4 regions of the Anaerobacillus alkaliphilus genome follow, and region 2 is predicted to be linked to each of the others. Evidence: riboswitches for the same ligand, from Rfam matches in the RefSeq annotation. Region 2 holds a riboswitch; each other region holds the start of a gene.

Region 1 (4,219 bases), 640 kb from region 2:
CTAGTAAGCCGAATAAAGAAGGAAGACTTGTTGCAGGTGAACTAACTGGGAATGAACTAGCAAAAATTTGTGGGATCCCAAATGATATTGAAGTAGAAATTGTTTCAATTCTTCAAAAGCCTAGCATGCATATCACGATAGAGGATCTACTTGCATTGAAGGTGGAAATAGAAAATATCTACCAAAGTAATGATATTGATGGAATTGTTGTAACACACGGAACAGATACGTTAGAGGAAACAGCCTATTTCTTGGATTTGGTCATTAGTGATGAACGCCCTGTGGTGGTTACGGGCTCACAGCGGTCTCCTGATGAAATTGGTAGTGATTCTTATATAAACTTACGTCATGCGATCTACACTGCTTGTGACATACAGCTAAAAGGTGTCGGTACAGTTGTTGTCTTTAACGAGCGAATTTTCGCTGCTAAATATGTCAAAAAAGAGCATGCTTCAAATATTCAAGGGTTTAATGCTTTTGGATTTGGCTATTTAGGAATTATTGATAATGATAAAGTTTACTTATATCAGAGACCGACAAAACGAGAAGTCTACACGATAAACGATGGTAAGAAAGTGCCAACAGTAGATCTTATTAAATGCTATCTAAATGCTGATGACAAATTTATTAAAGCCTCTATTTCTGCAAATGTGAATGGAATTGTATTAGAAGGTACAGGTAGAGGTCAAGTTTCCCCATTAATGATGGATGCAATCATTGAAGCAATAAACAAAGGGATACATATTGTTATTACAACTGCTAGCGAAGAAGGATACGTTCACACGACTTATGAATACTTAGGTAGCGCCTATGATTTATTTAAATCGGGAGTAATATTAGGTGGCGATCTCGATAGTAAAAAAGCTCGTATTAAATTGATTGTACTTTTATTAGCGAATGAAACCATCAAAGAAAAATTTGAGTAAATAATTCAGACATAGAGAGTATATCTCTATGTCTTTTTTAAAGGCTGTTTTCGCAAAGTTTGTTGCTTTCGTAAAAATCCCAAAAGTCGGATTTTTACACAAATTACTAAGAGTTTACTACTAATTTAGTAAGTACTGCTCTTTTCTTACATAATTTATTGGCTGATATCTTCATCTAGGGTATTTTTCCAATTATTTTAGGATGAAAAAACCACAATGTTTACGAAAAGAGCCTTTTTAAATCAGCGAGAGGAAAATAGGAATATAGAAAAATTTACAAATTACTTATCAAACTAAAAGGAAACATGATACGATTAGATAAGAAAAAAAGAGAGGAAATAGAAAAATAATGGTGAGTATTGTTTTTGCAAGTTTGGCTCCCAGTATAGCTTTACTTTGCTTTTTTTACTTAAAAGACAAATATAACTCAGAACCAATTAGTATGGTTGTACGTAGCTTTATATTCGGTTCATTAATCGTATTCCCAGTCGTTGTTATCCAATATGCCTTTCAAGAAGAAGGCTTATTACTTAAACCTTTTGCTCAAGCTTTTTTGTCCGCTTCTTTATTGGAGGAATTTTTTAAATGGTTTATCCTATTTTACACTGTTTATAAGCATGCGCATTTCAATCAACACTACGATGGAATTGTTTACGGAGTTAGTGTTTCCTTAGGGTTTGCGACAGTCGAGAATGGGCTTTATTTACTTGTTTATGGTGTTGATCAAGCACTCATGCGTGCTCTCCTACCAGCTTCCAGTCATGCCCTTTTTGGTGTAATCATGGGTTACTATTTAGGAAAAGCCAAATTTACTGAAAAAATTAATGAGAAAAAGTTCTTAATTTATTCGTTTACCATACCTTGGTTCCTACATGGAATTTATGACTATATCCTTTATGTTCAACGCTATTGGGGGTTCATTATGCTACCATTTATGATCTTTCTATGGTGGCTGGGTTTAAGGAAAGTGAAGTTAGCAAATAGGTAATTGCTAAAAAACTTATCATCTTTTGATAGAAATGAATGAAAAATGGGTATAAATAGTAAAAACAGATATGTCATGAGGTGTAAATGTTGTCAGAATTAAAGCAAAGGTACAAAGTAACAGTAAGATGTCATGATTGTGGTGAGAAATTTATATTACGAGGAAGATTGAATAAGGAAGGACATTATGAAACTGGCTTTAAGCGATGTGTTTGTGGGAATGAGCATACGTTACAGATAGATGCAAAATCGGAGTAAGAAAAAATTATTGCAATTAACTGAAAAATAGTGTACCGTAATAATCAATATAATAATTAAAAATTCGTATAATTCTTATCGAGAGAGATGGAGGGAAGTGGCCCTGTGAAGTCTCAGCAACCAGCCGTTTGGTCAGGTGCTAAATCCATCAAGTGATTTTTAGCTTGGAAGATGAGAAGAGGTAAACTGTCATCAGCGACTTCTTCTTATTTAGGAAGAGGTCTTTTATTTTAGATTTATTTTTAATGGTTTAAAGCGATAACGTATATGGGGGAGAGAGAATGGATTATAAGCATTTAGAAACAAAGATGGTACAGCTAGGGAACCGAAGTGAAACTCAAACGGGCACGATTAATCCTCCGGTATACTTTTCAACAGCTTATCGGCATGAAGGAATAGGTCAATCGACGGGATATGACTATAGTAGAACAGGAAATCCAACTAGACAAATCTTAGAAGAGGGAATTGCTCTTTTAGAAGGAGGAGATCGTGGTTTTGCCTGTAGTTCAGGAATGGCAGCGATTCAAACGGTGATGTCTATTTTTAAACAGGGAGATGAGATTATTGTTTGCCGAGATTTGTACGGTGGTACCTATCGGCTATTTCAACAAGGGTGGAGCAATTGGGGGATAACCTTCCAGTATTGGGACGGTGCTAGTTACGATCAATTAGAAACTCTTATTAATGAGCGTACTCAAGCAATTTTTATTGAGACACCAACAAACCCATTAATGCAGGAAATGAGTATAAGTGAAGTTAGCAATCTTGCTAAAAAGCATCAACTGTATTTGATTGTTGACAATACCTTTTATACACCATATATACAAAGGCCGATCGAAGAAGGGGCTGACATTGTCATTCACAGTGCCACGAAGTATTTAGGTGGACATAATGATGTACTCGCAGGATTAATAGTTGTTAAAGGCGAGGAACTTTGTCAAAGAGTTGGTTTTTTTCAGAATGGGATGGGGGCAACACTATCTCCCTTTGATTCTTGGCTGCTAATCCGTGGTATGAAAACATTAGCGTTAAGGATGGAGAAACATGAAGAGAATGCCAAAGTAATTGTCAAATACTTAACTGATCATCCATTTGTAACAGACGTTTTATATCCTGGTCGTGGTGGGATGTTGTCTTTTAGAATAAAAAAGGAACAGTGGATAAATCCACTCTTACAAAGTTTTAAACTGATTACGTTTGCAGAAAGCCTAGGTGGAGTTGAAAGTCTAATGACCTATCCGACTACACAAACGCATGCTGACATTCCTGAGGAACTTCGAGAAAAGTACGGGGTATGTAAGAGGCTTTTAAGATTTTCAGTAGGAATTGAAAATAAAGAAGATCTAATAGATGATTTACAACAAGGATTTGAGAGTTTAGCCTAAGGAGGGTCTAAGTTTGTCAGAACAATATCATATACAGACCAAATTATTGCACAATAGCCATAAAGTACATCAAGAAACAGGAGCGGTGAGTGTACCCATTCATCATTCTTCTACTTTTCATCAATACTCTTTTGATAGCTTCGGTGATTATGAATATGCAAGAGGTTCTAATCCTACACGTAAAGCACTTGAGGATGTCATTGCAGACCTAGAAGGGGGAACGAGAGGATTTGCCTTTCCTTCTGGAATGGCAGCAATATCAACAGCATTTATGTTGCTGTCAAAAGGTGATCATATTGTAATTACTGAGGATGTTTACGGAGGGACGTATCGCTTTGTTACGGAGGTTTTAGAAAAGTATGGGATTGAACATACGTTTGTGGATATGACAAACCATGAAGAGGTAGAAAAACATATCAATCCAAATACAAAATTAGTATATATTGAAACACCGTCAAATCCAACCTTGAAAATAACGGATATAAAAAAAATAGTAGCAATAGCTAAGACTCACAACTGTTTAACGTTTTGTGATAATACGTTTTTAACACCTGTATTTCAGAGACCTCTAGACTTAGGTGTTGATGTTGTGCTCCATAGTGCTACGAAATTTTTAGGAGGTCACAGTGACGTTATGGCTGGTCTTGCAGTTGTGAAAGACGTAGA
Region 2 (4,219 bases):
ATCGACTTGTATAGATAACTATTTCACTCTATGCATAAAAAAAGAATTTATCAACAATCTAACATTAAAGTTAATCCAAAAATTGAATTCTTTAGAGGTTGAGAACAGTGGTAATAGAAACAACAAAATTGGTGGTGTTATTTCTTTTAGTCTTTACTGTCATGCGTCTTCTTGGTAAAACTTTACTGTCGCAATGGACAGCATACGATCTAGTCACTATTATATTTTTGTCTTATGCAGCCTTAGGCGCGGTAAAGATTAACAGCTTCTTCCATGCGGTGATTTGCATTATTAGCATAGGAACTTTGTATGTCATCATATCTAGATTAAGTTTGTTCCAAGCTTTAACGAATATTATTATTGGTGAACCCACCATTTTGATCAAGCATGGCACCATTATCCAAAAAAACCTAAAGAAAATTCGCTATTCTTTGGCTGAACTGCTTTCCATGATTCGCACTTTTGGTTATCCAGATATTAAGGATATCGAGTACGCTATTCTAGAACCAAATGGAAAAATTAGTGTAATTCCTATAAAGGAGTTACAACCGTTAACGGTTCAACATTGTCAAATCAACGTTGAATACACAGGACTGCCCTTGTCACTTATTATTGAGGGGAAAATTCAAAAAGGAAATTTGACCATAATTAACAAGGACGAAGCCTGGTTGGAAAAGCATATTGTTGAAAAGGGTTTTAAAGACATTAAGGAAATATATTATGCGTATATAAAGGATAATGAGGACTCGTTTACAATTCTTAATTATCAATAAATAGTTGAAATGGAGAAACGTCAAATGGATTACCAATTATTTAAAGCCATTAACCGACTAGCTGGTCGTAACTCAATGCTTGATAAATATATGATCGCAGTTTCAAAAAAGTATTATTTTTTATTGATTATTGTCTTAATTTACATATCATTGACAGGTTATATCGACAGAAAAGTTGTGAAGAAAGCTTTGGTGTCTTATTGCCTTTCAATATCAATAGCTTATGTATTGAATCAGTTTTTTTATAAACCACGACCATTTTTAGAACATCAGGTTAACTTACTCATTCCAGCAAAGAAAACGTCTTCTTTTCCAAGTAAGCACACGTTGTTTTTATTCGTGGTATCTTCTACACTTTTCTTCCATGACCGTATTGTAGGTTCATATCTATGGGGATTATCTGTACTAACTGGTATTTCTAGAGTGTGGCTTGGACATCACTATCCTTTTGACATTCTTGGTAGTGCAATCATTGGTAGTATGACGAGTAGTGTTGTAGAGAGATTAGAAAACGCTAAATTTTCTCTGAAATAAAAATTATCAAAAAAATATTTTCGTGTAATACCAACGATGTAAGCGGTGCCTAAAAAATATTCTTAAAAAACATTGTTGACATAGAGTGAATTTCTCTTTAATATGAGCTTATTCCAAAAATTAAATATAACTCTTATCAAGAGCGATTGAGGGACCAGGCCCGTTGAAATCCGGCAACCACCAGTAATTGGAAAGGTGCTACTTCCTGCAGAATGTGTTCATTCTGAAAGATAAGCTAATCTTATTAGGCCTCTTTCGGATGAAAGGGGCCTTTCTTAATTCGCTTTTGAAGGAAGTATAATGGCTCGGAGGGATGTTATGTTCTTAATCTTGACTAATCAGATAAGCTTACTAACATTTAAGGTTATAATCGCTCATGAGTAAGGAAGATTTAAGAGGTGTTTTATGAAACAGTTTCAACAATCAAAGACGTTGGGGAGCCTTCCAAAGCAGTTTTTTGCAAAGTTGGTTCAGAAGGTGGAGAAGGTAAAACAAGACCATGATGATGTGATTAATCTAGGTCAAGGAAATCCAGATCAACCGACACCTTTGCATATTGTTAAGGCACTTCAAGAGGCAGCCGCCAATCCTCTGTATCATAAGTATTCACCATTTCGTGGGTATGGCTTTCTCAAAGAAGCGGTCGCTACATATTACCAACGGGAGTATGATGTAGTTCTTGATCCCCACACAGAAGTGGCTGTGATGTTTGGTACGAAAACAGGATTGGTCGAAATCAGTCAATGCTTGTTAAACCAGGGAGATATCGCGTTAGTCCCAGATCCGGGTTATCCAGATTACTGGTCGGGTGTTGTCATGGCTGGTGGTGAAATGTCGTTTATGCCACTTTTGGAAGAAAACAAGTATTTGCCAGATTTTACGAAGATTACTGAAGAGACATTTGAGAAGGCCAAATTAATGTTTCTGAACTACCCCAATAATCCAACGGGTGCAGTTGCTACGAAAGAATTGTTTGAAGAAGCAATTATGCTTGGAGAAAAACATGACATTTGTATTGTTCATGACTTTGCTTACGGAGCGATTGGTTTTGATGAACAGAAACCATTGAGCTTTATGCAAGTGCCTGGAGCTAAAAATGTTGGTGTTGAGATGATGACTCTATCGAAAACCTATAATATGGCGGGCTGGCGAGTAGGGTTTGCAGTAGGGAACCCAAGTGTGATTGAGGCATTGAATTTAATTCAAGATCACTATTATTGTAGTGTGTTTGGTGGCATACAAGAAGCAGCTGCTACGGCATTACTAGAGTCGCAATCATGTGTGGATGAACTTGTTTCCCAATACGAGAGTCGTAGAAATGTCTTTATTGAAGCGCTCAGTGAAATTGGTTGGAAGGTTGAAGCACCTAAAGGTTCCTTCTTTGCTTGGTTACCTATACCACCAACGTATAGCTCAGAACAATTTGCTGATTTATTACTTGAAAAAGCTAGAGTGGTTGTTGCCCCTGGGAATGGCTTCGGACAATTTGGTGAGGGGTATGTGCGGGTTGGACTTTTGAGTGATGAAGATCAATTAAGAGAAGCTGCCCGTCGCATTGGTGAGTTAGAAATTGAATGGGGGAATGTATGATGCAAGCCATTCAAGTTCAAGCAGGCCCAAGTGTTTATCAGTGTGAAGAGGATGTTCTCTTAAGTCTAGAAGAAAAACTTCTTAAATATGGCTTTCGGAACGTTCTGGTTATCCACGGGGAAAAATCGTGGAAAGCAGTAGAACCTTATTTTCCAGCTTTCAAGGAGCTAGTAGCAACTTTTGTTCCCTACTCAGGTCATTGTTCAGAAAATGAGATTGACAGAGTTGCCGAACATCAGGCGGATGTCATAGTGGGAATTGGTGGAGGAACGGTGTTAGATCTTACGAAGGCTGTTGCTAATAAGATCGGCAAAGATGCTGTTCTCATACCAACACTTGCAGCAACTTGTGCGGCATGGACACCGCTAAGTGTAATCTACGACGATCAAGACCGTTTTGTCAGATTTGAAGTGTTTCCAAGGGCCAACTTGCTAGTTTTGATTGAACCTAGGGTACTTTTAACTTCTCCTCCTGAATACTTGAGGGCTGGGATTGCTGATACCTTAGCAAAGTGGTATGAAGCAAGAGCTCTTACGGAGCAATTGGAAACAAAGCGAGTGTCAATTGAATTAGCAGTGAATACCGCCAAGTTATGTAAGGATGTCCTTCTCGAACACGGTGCCGCAGCCATCGAGGCCTTAAATAAAGGTGTCAGCAATCATTCTTTTATCCAGGTGATTGAAACCAATATCCTGGCAGGTGGCTTAGTAGGAAGCTTGGGAGATCGTTATGGTCGAATTGCAGCCGCTCACTCGGTTCACAATGCGTTAACACAGTTTGAGGAAACCCATCATCTTTTACATGGTGAAAAGGTCGCATATGGCATACTTGTTCAATTAGCCCTTGAAAAAAGGGTGGATGAACTCGTCGAGTTACAACCTTATTATCATGAACTACAATTACCTTATCTTTTTACACACTTAAAACTTGATTTCGAGAGTCTTGAAACCAAGCAAAAAATTGCTGAATGGACATTAAAAAAAGGTGAATCCATTCATATGATGGGACAATATTTTACCGAAGAAGACATTATTTTAGCGTTAGAAACTGTAGAGGAAACTCTAAAAAAACTATTAAAAGGGAGATATTCAACATGAAAAAATTATTATTATCAGTAGTAGCATCTTTATCATTATTCGCTATGGCAGCTTGCGGTAGCTCTGACACAGCAGGCAAACCACTTTCTGAAAATCAATTAAAAATTGGGGTAACTGCTGGACCGCATGAGCAAATCATGGAAAAAGTAAAAGAAGTAGCAGCTGAAAAAGGTCTAGAAATTCAAATTGAAGTATTCACTGAGTATGTAATGCCAAATGTGGCAC
Region 3 (4,219 bases), on a different contig from region 2:
CAACGACTGTTTCCACTGAATGAAGTTCTCCTAGTAAAGCTGCCTGAACCATCGCGCGAGTATAAGTTAAATTCATACGTTTGCCGACGCCATATTGGCCACCAGACCAGCCCGTGTTAACTAGAAAAACTTGAACATCATGTTGATTGATTTTTTCCCCTAGCATCTCTGCATATCGGTACGCAGGTAGTGGTAAGAATGGTGCTCCAAAACATGTTGAGAATGTTGCTTCTGGGCTTGTTACTCCACGCTCTGTTCCCGCTAATTTACTCGTATACCCAGACAGGAAGTGATACATTGCCTGTTCTTTCGTTAACTTGCTTATTGGAGGTAATACTCCAAATGCGTCTGCAGTTAAGAAAATAATCGTGTTCGGATGACCTGCAACACTTGGAATGACACAGTTTGGTATCAACTCAATTGGATAGGCAGCACGAGTATTTTCAGTTAGAGTTGTATCGTTGTAGTCTGGTGTTCGGTTTTCATCTAACATAACGTTCTCGAGTACAGAGCCAAAACGAATTGCATTAAAGATTTCAGGCTCTTTTTCCTCAGTAAGGTTAATACATTTTGCGTAGCAACCACCTTCAATATTGAAGACACCCGTGTGCGACCAGCCGTGCTCATCGTCTCCAATTAGGTGACGACTTGGATCAGCAGATAAAGTTGTTTTTCCAGTTCCAGAAAGCCCGAAGAATAAGGCAACATCACCTTCATCACCAACATTAGCTGAACAGTGCATAGATAGCACATTTCGCTCAGGTAATATATAATTCATAATTGAGAAGATTGATTTTTTAATTTCTCCTGCATATTCAGTACCTCCAATTAGGACAGTACGTTTTTCAAATGATACAATAATAAATGTCTCAGATTTCGTACCATCTAGATTTGGATCCGCTTTAAAACCAGGAGCTGAGATTACAGTAAATTCAGCTTCATGTGTAAGTAACTCTTCTGCATTTGGACGAATAAATAATTGACGAGCAAAAAGATTATGCCAAGCATACTCGTTCACTACTCGGATCGGAAGTCGATAACCAATATCAGCTCCAGCAAAATTTTTAGAAACAAAAACCTCATCTTTAGTTTCTAAGTATGCAAGGACCTTTTTATATAAGTTTTCAAAGACTTCTTTACTAATTGGTTGGTTTACAGACCCCCAATTAATTTTCTCTTTAATAGACGTTTCTTCAACGATATATTTATCCTGTGGTGAACGACCAGTATATTTACCAGTAGTTGCACGTAGGGCACCAGTAGATGTTAGAATTCCTTCTTTTCTTTCAAGAGCTCTTTCTACTAATTGAGAAACGGGTAAGTCATGGCTAATATTACTGCCTTTTAAAAGCTTATCTAGTTCTGTTTCATAGCTAAGTGTACTCATTCGCACCAAAACCCTTCCTACATAAAATTTTTTTATCATCTATTTTTCTAATATATGCAGTAAAATGTACTTTGTTATGGATTAGTATAACACATTAAAACGAATAGTCTATACTAATTGATGTTTTTCTCAGGACAATTTTTGTAGGTTATGATTTATAACAGTATATAGATAGCATTCAAAACTGTATGGTTTTTGGAGTTCTGTTGTTAGGGAAAATTCGACAAATTCAGGCAAATTTTCTAAAAACGGTTGACATTAAATAACCAGTGCGATATGATATGTCCCGAACGGATACTCTTATCCCGAGTCGGTGGAGGGACAGGCCCGAAGAAACCCGGCAACCAACACTTATAGTGTAAGCTTACAGTTTACATATCATATTAGTGAAAAGGTGCTAACCTGCAAGGCTACGGCTTTGATCGATAAGAGGGCGAAAGGCGGATAATCAAAACCTTTTCCTCTAGATTTGGAAAAGGTTTTTTTCATATGGGGCTATATAGAACGATTTTAGCCTAGTTCTTAGTGTAAACATTTTTTGAATGGTTAAGCTAAGTTTACTAACGAAATGATTTGTTCTTTCAAAAACTAAAATTCTGTTTGACTAATTAGTCAATAGGGAAAATGAGTACCGTATCAAAAGATAGCATATCCTATAGAGGATAAAGGAGGTACAATTTATTATGACAGAAAAGAAAACTCGTCGTTTATTCACATCAGAATCAGTTACCGAAGGTCATCCGGATAAAATTTGTGACCAAATCTCTGACTCAATTCTTGATGCTATTTTAGCTAGTGATCCTAATGCGCGTGTTGCATGTGAAACATCAGTAACAACAGGATTAGTACTTGTAGCTGGAGAAATCACAACGTCTACATATGTTGACATTCCAAAGATTGTCCGTGAAACAGTTCGTGAGATTGGCTACACTCGTGCGAAGTATGGTTTTGATTCTGAAACTTGTGCGGTGTTAACTTCTATTGATGAGCAATCACCTGATATTGCACAAGGTGTTGACCAAGCTCTTGAAGCTCGTGAAGGATTGATGTCCGATGCTGAGATCGATGCAATCGGTGCTGGTGACCAAGGTTTAATGTTTGGGTACGCAAATAATGAAACTCCAGAATTAATGCCATTACCTATTTCACTTGCTCACAAACTTGCTCGCCGTTTAACAGAGGTACGTAAAGAAGAAATTCTACCTTACTTACGTCCAGATGGAAAAACACAAGTAACAGTAGAGTATGATGAAAACAATCAACCAGTTCGTATTGATACAATTGTTATCTCTACTCAACATCACCCAGAGGTTGCATTAGAGCAAATTCAACGTAACTTAAAAGAGTATGTAATCAAGCCTGTTGTTCCAGCACACTTAATTGATGAAGAAACGAAATACTTTATTAATCCAACAGGTCGTTTCGTAATTGGGGGACCTCAAGGAGATGCTGGTTTAACTGGTCGTAAGATTATCGTTGATACGTATGGTGGTTATGCTCGTCACGGAGGCGGTGCATTCTCAGGTAAGGATCCTACAAAAGTTGACCGTTCTGCAGCTTATGCAGCTCGTTATGTTGCGAAAAACATTGTTGCAGCTGGCCTAGCTGACCGTTGTGAAGTTCAACTTGCCTATGCGATCGGTGTGGCTCAACCAGTTTCGATTTCGATTGACACATTTGGTACAGGGAAAGTGACTGAAGAGGTATTAGTTGAAGTTGTTCGTTCTAACTTTGACCTTCGTCCGGCTGGTATCATTAAAATGCTTGATCTTCGTCGTCCGATTTATAAGCAAACTGCGGCTTATGGTCACTTTGGACGTACTGATGTTGAACTTCCATGGGAGTTTACAGATAAAGCCGAAGCATTAAAAGCACAAGCTCTAAAATAAATATATGATTAAAGTGATCTTTTTCCTTTGGGAAAAGATCACTTTTTTTTGTTGAAAGCATTTTATGAATAATTTCTTATAATTGTCACAATTGGAATGTTAGATTTTGTCGTTACTGCGTAAGCGTTTACCGTTGCCGTTATAAAAAGAATTTTTTCTAAGGTTTTGTAAAAATGAATAATTATTCACAATTCTTTGTAGGATTTTGTCACAAGAAAAATATGAATTTTCACTATTTTTGGTATTAATATAGAGGTATTAGTTTTTTTGTAATAGAAATTTATTAATAGTGAAAATTTAGAAGATTTAGTAATTTAATATAGTAAAGTTAGGAAAGGAAGGGACTTGTGGGAACTACTCCAATCATAAGTGATCATGATCTATATTTATTTCATCAGGGAAACCTATTTCAAAGTTATACAGTTATGGGGGCACATCTCCTTAACGAAAAAGGGAAAAGTGGAGTTCGTTTCACGATGTGGGCACCAAATGCAGAAAATGTTAGTGTTGTAGGAAATTTCAATAGCTGGAATGGAACATTACATGAAATGAATCGAGTGAGTGAGAACGGTATCTGGTCACTATTTATTCCTGGATTAAAGGATGGAGATTTGTACAAGTATGAAATACATACTGAGAAAGGGGATATACTTCGAAAAGCAGATCCCTATGCTTTTTTCTCTGAAGTTAGACCAAATACTGCCTCTAAAGTGACATCCCTAAGCGGTTACAAATGGAATGATCAGAGTTGGTATAAACGCAAGCAACAACAAAATATATATGAGGAACCACTCTTAATCTACGAAGTACATCTAGGATCTTGGAAGCTACATGAAAATGGGGAATTCTATACATATCGCGAACTTGCCCATGAACTTGTGGATTACGTAAAGGAGTTGGGATATACACATATAGAGATTTTGCCTGTGTCAGAACATCCTTT
Region 4 (4,219 bases), on a different contig from region 2:
AAATAAAAACCTAGGAAATTTTCCTAGGTTGGTCATAAACAAAAGAAATTAGAGCCCCAAAATGCCGTAAAACACATAGTTTTGAACCTGCCTCGGCAGGTGGGTGCCTTGTTTATTTCTTAGTACTTCCTCTCGAGAAGGCTTGCACGCCAAACTAAAACTTCAGGCTCCCTTATTAAAAATGTTGGCTCAAAACTTATAGTATCCTACTAACACCTCAGGATGCTCATTTGTTGTTTTTATCATATCACGATTTTTTTTTGAATTCAAGTTTACGAGGTGAATTCCACTAAAATTTGCAAATTCGACAAATTTTGATTATAACGCTTTTAATTGCGTTTCAACGGTAAACTTTTCAACCTTTGTATTTACTCGTAAAACTGGAAAAATGTCAACGGGTTGATCAGCGCTCTTGATTGAAGGTAGTAGTTGATTTGCTGTAATTAACATTGCTACCTTTTCTTTATTTTCAAACTGAACTACTTTATCTACTCGATAGGTTACTAATTTTAGGAATTGGTAAATTTCTTTTTCATTCGCTATATCATACAAAACTAAATATTCCTTAGTATCTACATGATTTACAACCTTTCTTTTAATGGGCGTTTGTTTAAAAGTCTTGTTCTGAAGCTGGTGAAGATAATCTTCAATCATACTTGTTGCCGTTGGTTTTTTACCTGCACCTGGTCCAGAAGCAACAAAGTTCCCTAACCAATCTCCTTGCAAAAAGATTCCATTGTTCTCGTTAATAATTGAAGATAATGGATGTTTCTCCTCAACAAAAGTAGGGGAAATAGATCCCTTTACTTCATGACCATCATAATATGCTTCAGCAATGTACTTTAATTTCAACTGAAAATAGTCACCTGCTTTAAAATGCCAGGACTTTAAGTGAGACATACCAGTTCTTTGGAATTGTTCTGGTGTTGGCCACGAACCAAAACAAAGCCTACAGAGAATTTGTAACTTATATAGAGCATCATACCCCTCTACATCTGAGGTCGGATCCGCTTCTGCAAAGCCAAGTTCTTGAGCTTCTCTTAAAACACTTTCAAATGTCCGATTTCCTTCTTGTAGACTTGTGATAATATAATTGGTTGTTCCATTCAAAATTCCTGACACCTTTTCAACGGAGGTCCATTGTAGCTGACTTTTAAGCGTATTAATAATTGGAATACCACCAGCAACGGTTGCTTCAAAACCAATGAATGTTTCATACTTCTTTGCTAAACTCTCAAGTTTTGAACCATGTTTAGCTATTAGCTCCTTATTTGCTGTAATGACAGGAATTCTCTTTGTTAACAAAAACGTTACATAATCTAGTGCTGGTTGCTCCCCACCCATCGCTTCAAAAACGACATGATACTCATGCTTGAAAAAGTCATCAGCTACATCTGTTAGTAACTCATCATTAGAATTATTACTATATTTTTGTTTGTCTCTTATCAGGATTTTCTCTACAGACACGGAATCTCCTAATAGCTGTTCTAAATAACTTAACGTATCTGTAATACCCTCGTACACCCCTGAATTTACTGTACCAAACCCTAATAAGCCAATTTTGATCAACGAGACCATCTCCTTAACATTCCAAGTTGAAAATTTCCGCACGACTAATCTTACAAAATAAAAAAACCTCTCCAGATAAGGAAAGGTTTTTAACTCCTTCACTTATCTGCCAAAGCTAATAGTAGCTCTGCTGAAATTAGCACCTTGTTAAATAAGTGAAGATTGTATTTACAATCTCCCTACGGTTATCCAAAGATAACCTTAACAGGTTGCCGGGCTTCATAGGGTCAGTCCCTCCGCCTCTCTTGATAAGTATATTTATTTTTTTACAGCCATTAGTTTTTTAAATAGTAAAATTATTTCAAAGCTTCAAAATTCACGTAAAAATAATATAGCATGAAAAGAAAAAAATGTAAAACATAAAATGTTAAATTTTCTTGTTGGTTTTTTAGTGATTAACCAACCAAGTAATTCTACATTTTACGTTTTACATTCATATTAATTACGCTTCTATTTTCTCTTCTTTTTTAGGAAGCACTGATAGGTTTAGTTCTTTTAACTGTGCTTCACTAACGCCACTTGGAGCGTTTGTAAGTAAACAACTCGCACTAGCGGTTTTTGGAAATGCTATTGTATCACGTAGATTTGTTCTTCCTGCTAACAACATAATCAAACGATCTAATCCAAGTGCAATCCCACCATGTGGAGGAGTTCCGTATTCAAAGGCTTCTAGTAAAAATCCAAATTGGTTCCGTGCTTCTTCATCAGAGAAACCTAATGCTTTAAACATTGTTTCTTGTAGCCCGCGTTCATAAATACGTTGTGAACCTCCCCCAAGCTCATATCCGTTTAAAACTAAATCGTAAGCTTCTGCTCTTACTTTTTCTGGGGCAGAAGTAAGTAGCTCTTCGTCTTCTTTAACTGGTCGAGTAAATGGGTGGTGTTCAGCTACATAGCGACTAGCTTCTTCATCATACGACAATAGCGGGAACTCAGTAACCCATAGGAAATTGAATTGAGTCTTATCGATTAGTTGTAATTCCTTCGCAAACTTTAAACGTAGTGCTCCTAAGCTATCAAATACAACTTTCTTTTTATCAGCCCCAAAGAATAGAAGGTCTCCAACTTCAGCATTAAGAGCTAAGCGCATTTCCGTTTGCTCTTCTTCAGAAAGGAATTTCACAATTGGACCTTTTAAACCATCTTCCTCAACCTTCAGCCAGGCAAGTCCTTTTGCTCCATAAATTGCAACAAATTTTGCTAAGTCATCGATCTCTTTACGAGAATACTTTAAAGCTCCACCTTTCACGTTGATACCTTTGACAATTCCACCGTTCTCAATAGCTGAAGTAAACACCTTAAAGCCGCAATTTTTAACAATATGTGATAACTCGACAAGTTCCATTCCGAAACGAGTGTCTGGTTTATCTGACCCGTAACGATTCATTGCTTCATCATACGTTAATCGCTGAAAAGGAGCTTGAACATCTAATCCTTTGACTTCTTTCATAACCTTAACCATCATTTCTTCCATCATCGCCAATAAATCTTCTTTATCCATGAACGAAGTTTCAATATCGACTTGAGTAAATTCAGGCTGGCGGTCAGCTCGTAGATCCTCGTCACGGAAACATCTAACTATTTGGTAGTAACGCTCAAAGCCAGAAACCATTAATAATTGCTTAAAGATTTGAGGTGACTGTGGTAAGGCATAAAATTCCCCATGATGAACACGACTTGGAACTAAATAATCACGTGCACCTTCTGGCGTACTCTTTGTAAGCATTGGTGTTTCAACTTCTAAGAATGTATTGTTGTCTAGAAAATCACGAATTAATTTTGTTGTTTTATGACGTAACATAAATGTTTCTTGCATTTCAGGACGTCTTAAATCAAGGTAGCGATATTTAAGACGGACGTCTTCTGAAGCCGTTGTTGAGTCCTCAATTTGAAATGGTAAAGCTTTTGATTTATTAAGGACTTCAATTTTTGTTGCCAGTACTTCAACTTTTCCAGTCTTCATCTTAGGATTAACTGTCGCCTCATTTCGCGCAGAAACTGTTCCTTCGATATCGATTACATATTCGCTACGGATTTTGTCAGCAATTTCAAGTGCCTCTCTTGATGTCTCTGGTTGGAATACTACTTGTACAATACCAGAACGATCACGCAAATCAATAAAAATAACTTGACCTAGGTCACGACGAGTTTGCACCCACCCTTTCAAACGAACTTTTTCGCCTATTGTTGTTTCTAATACATCTCCACACTTATGTGTTCTTCCAATCACTACTAATACCCCCTATAAATTCATTTTCTCTAGTAAGTAATCCGTAATTTGATCCAATGCTACCTCTTGTTGTTCACCTGTAGCCATTTCTTTTACGACAACAACATTTTGCTCTAATTCACTATCTCCAATAATTAAGACATAGGTAGCTTGAAAACGATCAGCAGCTTTCATTTGAGCTTTCATTTTCTTGTCTAGATAATCCTGATCACACGAGAAACCAGCCTGTCTTAACTTAAAACTAATATTCGCTCCTGCGAGCTTTGCTTCTTCACCTAAGGCGATCACATAACAATCGATTTTTTCAGTAACAGGCAATGAAATATTTTGTACTTCTAACGCCATTAGCAGGCGTTCAATACTTAATGCAAAACCTATTCCTGGTGTTTCAGGTCCACCAATTTCTTGAACTAATCCGTT

The links. A riboswitch is a leader RNA that binds a small molecule or an ion and turns the genes downstream of it on or off. The one in region 2 is predicted to bind S-adenosylmethionine.
Region 1: linked by a shared signal. The riboswitch ahead of DS745_RS00570 (methionine biosynthesis PLP-dependent protein) and the one ahead of DS745_RS04210 (pyridoxal phosphate-dependent aminotransferase) in region 2 are both predicted to bind S-adenosylmethionine.
Region 3: linked by a shared signal. The riboswitch ahead of metK (methionine adenosyltransferase) and the one ahead of DS745_RS04210 (pyridoxal phosphate-dependent aminotransferase) in region 2 are both predicted to bind S-adenosylmethionine.
Region 4: linked by a shared signal. The riboswitch ahead of DS745_RS13685 (homoserine dehydrogenase) and the one ahead of DS745_RS04210 (pyridoxal phosphate-dependent aminotransferase) in region 2 are both predicted to bind S-adenosylmethionine.

Annotation. Positions count from the first base shown of each region.
Region 1 is NZ_QOUX01000001.1:101,245-105,463, forward strand. It holds gene DS745_RS00560 (asparaginase) at 1-926, shown strand, start outside; gene prsW (glutamic-type intramembrane protease PrsW) at 1,276-1,914, shown strand; gene DS745_RS24820 (hypothetical protein) at 1,998-2,168, shown strand; SAM riboswitch class I at 2,241-2,346, shown strand; gene DS745_RS00570 (methionine biosynthesis PLP-dependent protein) at 2,450-3,553, shown strand; gene metC (cystathionine beta-lyase) at 3,567-4,219, shown strand, end outside.
Region 2 is NZ_QOUX01000001.1:745,728-749,946, forward strand. It holds gene DS745_RS04200 (DUF421 domain-containing protein) at 108-773, shown strand; gene DS745_RS04205 (undecaprenyl-diphosphatase) at 798-1,307, shown strand; SAM riboswitch class I at 1,438-1,544, shown strand; gene DS745_RS04210 (pyridoxal phosphate-dependent aminotransferase) at 1,713-2,897, shown strand; gene DS745_RS04215 (iron-containing alcohol dehydrogenase family protein) at 2,894-3,994, shown strand; gene DS745_RS04220 (MetQ/NlpA family ABC transporter substrate-binding protein) at 3,991-4,219, shown strand, end outside.
Region 3 is NZ_QOUX01000046.1:1,037,072-1,041,290, reverse strand. It holds gene pckA (phosphoenolpyruvate carboxykinase (ATP)) at 1-1,387, opposite strand, end outside; SAM riboswitch class I at 1,685-1,819, shown strand; gene metK (methionine adenosyltransferase) at 2,071-3,276, shown strand; gene glgB (1,4-alpha-glucan branching protein GlgB) at 3,624-4,219, shown strand, end outside.
Region 4 is NZ_QOUX01000042.1:163,158-167,376, reverse strand. It holds RNA gene ssrS (6S RNA) at 50-227, opposite strand; gene DS745_RS13685 (homoserine dehydrogenase) at 319-1,569, opposite strand; SAM riboswitch class I at 1,669-1,824, opposite strand; gene aspS (aspartate--tRNA ligase) at 2,012-3,799, opposite strand; gene hisS (histidine--tRNA ligase) at 3,812-4,219, opposite strand, start outside.